3 regions of the Candidatus Pelagibacter sp. uisw_138 genome follow, and region 2 is predicted to be linked to each of the others. Evidence: riboswitches for the same ligand, from Rfam matches in the RefSeq annotation. Region 2 holds a riboswitch; each other region holds the start of a gene.
The links. Region 2 has a riboswitch for S-adenosylmethionine ahead of AC5YGC_RS06050 (homocysteine S-methyltransferase family protein). Riboswitches for the same ligand answer to the same signal wherever they lie in the genome.
Positions count from the first base shown of each region.

Region 1: it holds a riboswitch for S-adenosylmethionine, as region 2 does, so the genes downstream of both, AC5YGC_RS03425 (PLP-dependent transferase) here and AC5YGC_RS06050 (homocysteine S-methyltransferase family protein) in region 2, are expected to answer to the same signal.
Region 3: it holds a riboswitch for S-adenosylmethionine, as region 2 does, so the genes downstream of both, AC5YGC_RS01840 (homocysteine S-methyltransferase family protein) here and AC5YGC_RS06050 (homocysteine S-methyltransferase family protein) in region 2, are expected to answer to the same signal.

Region 1 is NZ_CM183453.2:647,926-651,205, forward strand. Features, by position in the region: gene argC (N-acetyl-gamma-glutamyl-phosphate reductase) at 1-182, opposite strand, end outside; gene rpsI (30S ribosomal protein S9) at 217-666, opposite strand; gene rplM (50S ribosomal protein L13) at 668-1,129, opposite strand; SAM riboswitch class V at 1,268-1,336, shown strand; gene AC5YGC_RS03425 (PLP-dependent transferase) at 1,341-2,681, shown strand; gene AC5YGC_RS03430 (COX15/CtaA family protein) at 2,665-3,280, opposite strand, start outside.
Region 2 is NZ_CM183453.2:1,121,877-1,125,156, reverse strand. Features, by position in the region: gene AC5YGC_RS06070 (pirin family protein) at 1-15, opposite strand, end outside; gene AC5YGC_RS06065 (DoxX family membrane protein) at 18-428, opposite strand; gene AC5YGC_RS06060 (CDGSH iron-sulfur domain-containing protein) at 437-676, opposite strand; gene AC5YGC_RS06055 (winged helix-turn-helix transcriptional regulator) at 771-1,130, shown strand; SAM riboswitch class V at 1,292-1,356, shown strand; gene AC5YGC_RS06050 (homocysteine S-methyltransferase family protein) at 1,432-2,493, shown strand; SAM riboswitch class V at 2,497-2,561, shown strand; gene AC5YGC_RS06045 (OsmC family protein) at 2,567-3,121, shown strand; gene AC5YGC_RS06040 (haloacid dehalogenase type II) at 3,150-3,280, opposite strand, start outside.
Region 3 is NZ_CM183453.2:358,714-361,993, forward strand. Features, by position in the region: gene AC5YGC_RS01830 (YbaK/EbsC family protein) at 1-156, shown strand, start outside; gene AC5YGC_RS01835 (EamA family transporter) at 153-1,040, shown strand; gene AC5YGC_RS01840 (homocysteine S-methyltransferase family protein) at 1,033-1,941, opposite strand; SAM riboswitch class V at 1,951-2,014, opposite strand; gene AC5YGC_RS01845 (putative 2OG-Fe(II) oxygenase) at 2,105-2,695, opposite strand; gene AC5YGC_RS01850 (TSUP family transporter) at 2,725-3,280, opposite strand, start outside.

The DNA of each region.
Region 1 (3,280 bases), 470 kb from region 2:
CTAATAATTTTAGGTAATTTCTTTGAATTTAGTGATTTTTCATAAGTAGAAATTTTTTTTCCAACAGAGGAATTTCCACAAAGATATTTAATCTTAATATCACTGTGTTTAACTAATAATTTAATTAATTGAACACCGATATAACCAGTAGATCCAGCAACTAAAACATTAAGCTTAGGCATTTTTATATTATAGCAGTTTAGTGTTAAAAAAGAATTATCTTTTCGAGAATTGAAAGCTTCTTCTAGCTTTTTTACGACCAGGTTTTTTTCTCTCAACTGATCTAGAATCTCTGGTATTTAGCTTTTCAGTCTTAAGTACCGCTCTATTCTCTGAATCAAATAAGATTAATGCTTTAGCAATACCATGAACCATTGCACCAGCTTGACCTGTGTGACCACCACCTGCAACGCTACATCTTACATCAAAATCTGTTGCTTGGTTTATAATTTCAAATGGTCTTGTAATTTGCATTTTGTGACTTCCACTAGTGAAATATTCATCCATAGTTCTGCCATTTACATAAATTTTACCAGTACCTTTTTTCACCCAAATTTTTGCAATAGATTTTTTTCTTCTACCAGTTGCGTACTTACTATCTTTAAAATCTAGTTTAATTTTAGGTTTTTTTGTAGATACTTTAGTTGGTGCAACTGCTGTTTCCATATTAATTTCTTATTAAATTTTTACTGTTTAATTTACCTAGATCTAAAAGCTTAGGGTTTTGTGCTGCATGAGGGTGCTCTTCACCAGCATAAATTTTTACTTTAGTTAACTGCTTTCTACCAAGAACTCCTCCAGGTAACATTCTTTTAATAGCTAATTTTAGTGTCTCATCAGGTTTGTTTTTTTCTAATAATTTTTCAGGAGTAATTTCTTTAATTCCACCAGGGTGACCAGTATGTCTGTAATATTTTTTGTCTTTAAATTTTTTTCCAGTAAATTTTGCTTGCTCAACATTTTTAACTACAACAAAATCACCGTCATCCATATGAGGTGTAAAAGTAGTTTTGTTTTTTCCTCTAACAATCATGGCTATTATAGATGCAAGTCTTCCGACTACAGCATTTTTTGCGTCAATTTCAAACCAGTTGCTAGTTAATTCACTTTGTTTTAGAAATTTTGTCATTGTGCGAGGATTAATACTATTATTAGATATAATGTCAATTTTATATTTTCCTTGTAATATCATGCTTAAATGATAGTTTGATTAAGCCGATTTGTTCCTATTGCAGGCTAGTTAATGCTAAAAAGGATTTTTACATACATTATCGGTAGGCACATTTGAACTGTATTGTACGCCTTGCATTAAGCAAAAGTACTAAAAAAGGAGTATTAAGATGAGCACAAAAAGACAAAACCCTGAGACTATAGCCATACATGGTGGTGATTACAGAAGTGATCCAACAACAAAAGCGGTAGCTGTACCAATATACAGAACAACCTCTTATCAATTTGATAGCACTGAACATGCTGCTAATTTGTTTGCCCTTAAAGAGTTTGGAAACATTTATACAAGAATAATGAATCCTACTAATGATGCCCTAGAAAAAAGGCTTGCTGCATTAGAGGGGGGCTTAGCTTGTTTAACGGTATCATCTGGTCAAACGGCATCAACTTTTTCAATTTTAAACGTTGCAAAGGCCGGTGATAATATTGTGAGTTCAACAGATCTATACGGAGGTACTATTTCGCTATTCACGCATACTTTAAGTAAACTTGGTATTGAAGTTAGGTATGCAGACCCTGCTGATCCTAAAAACTTTGAAAAAGCCATAGATGATAAAACTAGAGCATTTTATGGAGAAACTTTACCAAATCCGTACTTAAGAGTTTTTCCTATTAAAGAAGTATCTGACATAGGTAGAAAATATAACATACCACTAATAATGGATAATACCGCCTCTCCCGTTCTATGTAAGCCCTTAGAGCACGGTGCTGCTATAGTTGTTTATTCACTTACTAAATATATTGGTGGACATGGTACGGTTGTAGGTGGAGCTTTAATCGATGGTGGTAATTTTGATTGGACAGCAGATCCTAAAAGGCAGCCCCTATTTAATGAACCTGATGCAAGTTATGCTGGTGCGGTATGGGGTAAAGTAGTACCCGAGTTAACTGGTGCGAACGTTTCTTTTGCAGTTAGAGCTAGAGTTGTCTTATTAAGAGATTTGGGTGCAGCATTATCTCCTGATAATGCATTTGGATTAATCCAAGGACTTGAAACAGTAGCTTTAAGAATGAAACAACATTGTTCAAATGCTGAAAAAGTTGTCGACTATTTAGTTAAACATACTGAAGTTTCCAGAGTTATTTATCCAAATCAATATAAGGGTGAAATTGGAAATAGAGCTAAAAAATACCTAAATGGTGGAAATGGTGCTTTAGTTGGTATCGAGTTAAAGGGCGGTATTGAAGCTGGTAAAAAATTTATAGAAGCTTTAAAAATGTTTTATCATGTAGCAAATATTGGTGATGCTAGAAGTTTAGCAATTCATCCAGCAACAACAACACACAGTCAATTAAATGAAGAAGAACTTTTAGCCTCAGGTGTAACACCAGGATATGTAAGACTGTGTATTGGTCTTGAACATATTGACGACATTATTGAAGATTTAGAACAAGCTCTAAAAAGAACAGATAATGTTGAAGACATTAATAAAGCTAAAGCTGTTGGTTAGAGTTTTTATATATAATTGCAAGATAAGTAGTTAATACAAAAATTGAACCTAACTGGTGTAGTGATGCATATTTAATCTCTACACCAGATAGTAAAGTTATAATTCCCAAAAAGATCTGAAGCAATATTGCAATATCAAATAGTATAATATTTTTAGTTCCATAATTATTTTTTATATAGAGATAATTTAAGATAATAATAAAAAATAAAAGTAAATATGCTGTAACTCTATGCAGAAATTGAACAATTGATGGGTTGTTAAATAATTGAGTATTAATTATATCGTTATAACCAATATCATTTGGGAAAAAGCTACCGTTCATATCAGGCCACGAATTATAGATTAGACCACCATCTAAGCCCGATAAAAAAGCACCCAATACAATCTGTAAAACTATCAACTTGAGTATGAATAATAAAAGTAAATTTGGAATTCTTTTGTGAAATTTTTTAGTTTTATAAATGTCTAAAATATACCAAAAAATTAAACATAGAATGAATAAAGCTAAAGATAAATGAATGCTAAGTCTAAAGTGACTAACGTCGTTATTTTCAATTAATCCACTAGAGACCATATACCAACCTATGAATCCTTGAAGA
Region 2 (3,280 bases):
TTCGATTTGGCTCATATTTACGTTCGATTACCTTTAATTAAAAAATAAACTCCACCAATTAAAAGAAATATTTGTTCACTGGTAAATAGTTTTGTTGTGAAGAACCAGTCTTTGTGAGCAAAGATCAGTATAGTTATCATTAAGATAGTTATGTTTAGTCCCGATAGTCTTGTGAGTATATTTCCAAAAGGATTTTTAATAAAACCACTTATTATTAATACCAATCCAGTCAACAACTCAGATATAGCAACAGTTGATGCTAGTGCAGGTGATAAGTTAAAATAATCAATTAATCCTTGAGGGGGTAAAGGAAATTTACCTAAGCCATGAATTATAAAAGCTATCCCTATTCCAAATCTAAAAAATAAAGAGGCTAATCCATCTATGTTTGAAAAAAAATTATTAACTTTATTATTTAAATTTTGCATTTTATCCTTTATTTTTTATTATGTGATCCATCACAAAATGGTTGATTGTTAGTTTGTTTACAAGCACAAAAAAACATTTTTTTAGTTTCTTCAGCCGTGTATGCCAGAGGTGTAAAATCTGTACCTTTATGTGATCCATCACAAAAAGGCTGCTTTGCACTTTTTCCACATGAACACCAATAATAAGATTTATCTTTTTCAACTTCAACAGCGATTGCACTTTCGCCTGCTCTTTCTCCATTATTCATATTTATCCTTTCAATTTGTTTGACTTGTACATAGTGCCTTGTTATTAATAATGCAATAACGCAAAATAATCATACTAGTATATAAAAACATACCATGAAAAACTTAATAGATTGTCCAGCTGAAAGAGCTGTTTATTTTCTTGGAGGTAAATGGAAAATTAGAATTTTGTTTAGTTTACTGCAAAGTAAAAAAATTAGATTTGGTGAACTTAAAAAAGGATTGAAAACCATTACACAACAAATGTTATCCAAGCAGCTTAAGGAGTTAGAGGGAGATGGAATAATTAATAGAAATGTTATTCGAATAATGCCCCCAAAAGTTGAGTATTCACTTACTGAATTTGGCTTTTCGGTTATGCCTATCTTAAGATCTTTTTCAGAGTGGAATAAAAGAAATACTCGAACTATTTCAGTAAAGCTAAATAAGAATTTTGTAGAAAATAGAATTAGATAGCCTTAAAAATACGGTAAAAATTTAAGTATCCTTTAGTTCTAAAATATGATTAAAATTAGTTAGTGCTGATTTAAGTTAAATTGCAGAGCGCTTTATAAATTCCTGCTAAAGCGACGTTTCAACTACCGCTTTAGTAGGTGGTTTTTTTGGAAATTTTTCAAATCTAAACCGGGTATTTGAACCATATTGTGCACCCAGCATTTGCTTAAGCACTAAAAAGGAGAAAAGAGATTGTTTAAATTTACAACCCTCTTGTTTAACGTTTTTCAGTTTCTTTTCTCCAATAATTTGGAGAAAAAAAATGACAAAAAATAAATTAACAGAAAGATTAGATCAAGGTCCTGTAATTTGTGCTGAAGGTTTTTTATTTGAAATTGAAAGACGTGGGTACATGGCATCAGGAGAATTTGTGCCAATGGTTTCATTGGACCATCCTGAGGTATTAGAGAATTTGCATAGAGAATTTCAACATGCAGGTTCAGATATTGTTGAAGCTTTTACTTATAATGGACACAGAGAAAAAATGCGTGTTATTGGTAAAGAAGAACTTCTTGAACCTTTAAACCGTTCAGCACTAAAAATTGCTAAAAAAGTAGCACTAGACACACCTAAGGGGTCTAAACCAAATTTAATGGCAGGTAATATTTCAAATTCAAATATTTGGAAACATAATGACCCTCAATCTCAAAAAGCAGTTGAAGGAATGTTTACAGAGATGGTTGGTTGGGCTGTTGAGGAAGGGGCTGATATGTTGATTGGTGAAACTTTTTATTATGCTGAAGAGGCTTACAAAGCTTTAGAGGTAATGAAAAAAACAGGTTTACCAACAGTTCTAACAATTTCTCCAATGGGTGAAAATAAAATGAGAGATGGAAAATCTGTTGTTGATACTTGTAAAGAGCTTGAACAACGTGGAGCCGATGTTGTTGGTTTAAATTGTTTTAGAGGGCCAGCTACAATGTTTCCCTTTTTAAAAGAAATTAGAGAAGCAGTTAAATGTCATGTTGGAGCCTTGCCTATTCCTTACAGAACCAGTGAAGACTTTCCAACATTTTTTAATCTGCCAGACAGAAGTAATTGTGCTTGTCCATCACCACATGGAAGAACGTTTCCAACGGCATTAGATCCACACTTCTGCAATAGATATGAAATAGGTAAATTTGCAAAAGATGCTTATGCATTAGGAGTGAATTATTTAGGAGTTTGTTGTGGAGCAAATCCAATGTTGATTAGGGAAGTTGCTGAGTCGATTGGATTAAAAGTTCCAGCAAGTAAATACAGAGAGAACATGGAAAATCATTTTATGTATGGAAAAAATAAAAGAATTTCAAAACATATGACTGAATACGGAGATAAAGCGTAAATAAATTAAGGAGGGCATTTAACTAAATTGTGCGCCTGACATATGTCGAAGCACTAAAACAGGAGATAAAAAAATGAGTAATAATCTAAAAGAAACAATAAGTAATCTACAGAAGGATTTTATAGCTAATCCAAAAAATGCTGTGGTCCAATATGAAAGCAACTCAATTCTTAAGGAAGGGCTTCAATCTGTGGTTACCCTCAGAGAACATAAATTGATAGTGGATGAACCCAAAAGTTTTGGTGGAAAAGACGAAGGACCCAGTCCAGTAGAGTTAATATTAGCAGCTTTAGCAACGTGTCAGGAGATAACGTATAAAGCTTTTGCTACAGCAGCTGGTATTAATATTGATAGTGTCAGTGTTAATTTGATAGGTACGCTTGATCTTCAAGGTTTTTTAGCTTTAAATAAAAACACTAGACCTGGCTTTCAACACATCTCAGGTACTGTTGATATTAAATCTTCATCACCAAAAGCTGAGATAGATAAATTGATTGATACTGTAAATACACATTGTCCAGTTTTAGACATTTTATCAAAAGGAGTTCCTATTAAATTATTTCAAAAGGTTGCTTCGAGCACTTTTGTTAATAAAGAGCAAACTGAACAAAGAGCAAGCGTTGCTTAAATTATATTAGTTAAGGTCTCATGCTATCTCATGAGGCCTTAATAAGATTGTTTAATTGTTCTAAATTTTTTATTTCATTTTTAGGTTTGTAATCAAGGTTATCAAAAATATTATTATTTCTATTAACCCAAATAGAACTGTAACCATAATTTCCACCAC
Region 3 (3,280 bases), 650 kb from region 2:
GGTCATTTAAATAAGCTAGAAATTTTTATAGATAAATCTTTAGAAAGGTTTAATGAACTGTTTGCTGCAGCTGGACATCCAAACTGCGTTTTTAAGATTAATTTTAAAAATATTCAAAAAATTACAAATGGAAAAGTTGAAGATATAATTGAATGAGACAGCCTAAATTAATTGACTATACTTTATTAGTAATTTTATCTTTAATATGGGCTTCAGCTTTTTTTAATATAAAAATTGCAACAGAATCCTTTGGTCCAATTACAATTGCTTTCTTAAGAGTTTTTTTTGGATCAATTCCAGTACTATTATTATGTTTTTATAAAAAAATTAAAATAGAAGCTTTTTCAAAAGATTGGTATTGGTTTGCTATAATTGGATTTGTAAATTTAGTGCTGCCATTTTTTTTAATTGCCTACGGTATAAAATCGGTTCAAAGTAATTTAGCAGCAATATTAATGTCAACCACACCATTAAGCTCAACTGTATTAGGGCATTTTTTTACCGAAAATGAAAAATTTAATTTTATTAAAACATTTGGAATATTGATAGGATTTTCAGGAATTATCTATTTATTCTCTGACAATTTTTTAATTAATGATAATAATTTTTTCTCTGCATTAATGATTTTACTTGGATCAACTTGTTATGTCATAGGTGGAGTTTTAACTCTTAAAATTAGTAATAAAAAAAATGAGAATGTAACAGGCTCAATATTAATTTGGGCTATAATAATTTTGATACCCTTAGTTTCTTTTATAGAAAAACCCTGGCATACAATTCCATCAATTGAATCGAGTATTTCAGTTGTTTATCTTGGTTTTGTATCAACAGGTTTAGCATGGTTGCTTAGATTTAGAATTTTGAAAAATAATGGGTTGATATTTCAATCACAAGTTTCTTACTTAATACCTATTTTTGGGATTATCTTAAGTTATATATTTTTAGATGAAATAATTACTGATAAAGTTTTAGTTTCATTGTTAGCGGTATTAGTGGGACTTTATTTTGTAAAAAAAGCAGGAAATAAAAAAACTACTTAAGTTTAGCCATTTCTTTAATATGCGAAGGTCTAGTTTCACAGCAACCACCCAGAATTGTTGCACCAGCTTCTTTAAATTTTTTTGCTATTAAAGCCATCTTTTCTGGTATCAGATCTTCTCTATGACCCAAAAATTCATTTGGGTTTCCTGATTTACTTTTATTAAAAGTATTTGTGTAACCTGACGTAGGTTTTGTTGTAATAAATCCATTGAGTTTAAAACCAAAGGGAACACCTAAACTTTTTATTTCGTTAAGATTTTTTTCATAATTTTCTGGTGATACACAAGAAAGTATTATCCCAAGTAAATTTTTGTGATCTATAGTTGTGATAATTTTAGAAATATTTTCACCACTTGGCAATTTCACACCCTCTGAGATATGAGCTCCAATAAGATAAGGTTTATCAAAGCTTTCTATGGCTTCGATCGCTAATTTAAACTCTCGTACACTGCTTAATACGTCAAAATAAAAAAAATCTATAAAAGGATTAAGCAATTTTGCTTGATCGTAGAAATTTTCTTTAATTTCACTATCAGATCTTGTGTCTGCCTCATAAGTTAAATATTGAGGAGGTAATCCACCAGCAACTAAAACATGAGGGTTTAAATCTTTTGCTTTTTTAGCTATTTCACCAGCTTTAGTATTTAAATACTCAAATTTATCTTCAACACCATTATCCCTTAATCTCATTCTTCTTGTAGTAAATGTTGTTGTTACAATAATTTCAGCACCAGAATTTATAAAATCTAAATGTGTATCAAGCAAAAGCTGATGATATTTTTCCTGCAATAATGCATTAGCACTCCAGAGAGTACCATTTGCTTCTACACCTCTAGCTAATAACTCTTGACCCATTCCCCCATCTAGAACTCTTGTTTCTTTGAAAAAATTTATATCCATCTTTGCTCCTTACTTTTTTAGTGCTTTAGCTTTATGCCAGGTGCACAATATAGTCCAACTACCTTTACCAATTTATTTTATGATTTCCTTTTTAGCAGTTAGTACCTGCAATATGGATCAAATCGGTTATCCTTATTATATAACTAATAAACTGATTAGTAAATCACTTCTTGAATAATATTTTAACATTAAAAGAGAAAGATCTTCTCTCGCCATCAACATTAAAAGGATAAGCAGTGTGCATCAAATAATTTGGAAAAATCAATAGATCCCCTAGTTTTGGGTTTAAATTATAGATACTTTTACTCAAAAAGTTAGTTTGCCCATTAATAAAATCAATAGTTCCATTAGTTTTAAACTTTTTATTTTTAACAAATTTATTTTGATTCATATCTTTTGGGATTTTAAGATAGCCAACTCCTGATAATTGTCCTTCATGATAATGAATAGGATTATATTCATTTTTTAATTGTCTAACTACCCATAGATTAATTATTTTAATTTCTTTAATTTTTTTTACATCAGACTTATTAAGATAAATTTTGATATTTTTTATTAACTCTTTAGATAAACTTTTATTAACTATTGTTTTGGGTATCTTGATTTCATTCTGAATTTGACTTGCCAGTTTAGAGCTATAATCGTTTTTTTTTGATAATTGAGACTTATCAATATGAGCATTTAAAAGGGTAATAATTTTTTTGGATAACTTACCTTTTCCTATAGTTGGACCAAAAGCTCTGAATATTTTCATGTTCTTGTTATAATAATTTAATACCTGCGTTATGCAAACAACTTCAGTCCCATTCGAATAGCGACAAATATGACAAGTGCTGATGTTACCAGAGCCAATATTCTTGCAGGAAAAATTTTAAGATTCAAATAGTTTCCTAATTGACCACCCAATAAAACGAATAAAAATAATGGCCAATAATCAAAAATTCCATTGATTGTTGATGCTTTTGTAAATTGACCAGCAAGTCCCGATAAAGAATTAATTAGTATGAACAATGATGCGGCTGTTGTAATGTTTTTTGCTTTGTCCACTCTAATCAATAACAATATAGGGCTTAAAAAAATACCACCACCAATTCCAACTACACCAGACACAAATCCAATAGATGCACCAATTAATAGGGATAACATTTTTGGTATCTTTTTATAAACTTCAATTTTTTGATCAAAAGACTGAAATTTTATGAGAAGTAGAGCTCCCGCTAATGTTAAGACAGTAAAAAGTAAAATTTCAAAAACCTCTTTATCTATCGATAAAGATCCACCTATGAATGCAAGTGGAACAGATGATATTAGGTACGGGGTAAGTATCTTAACATTGATA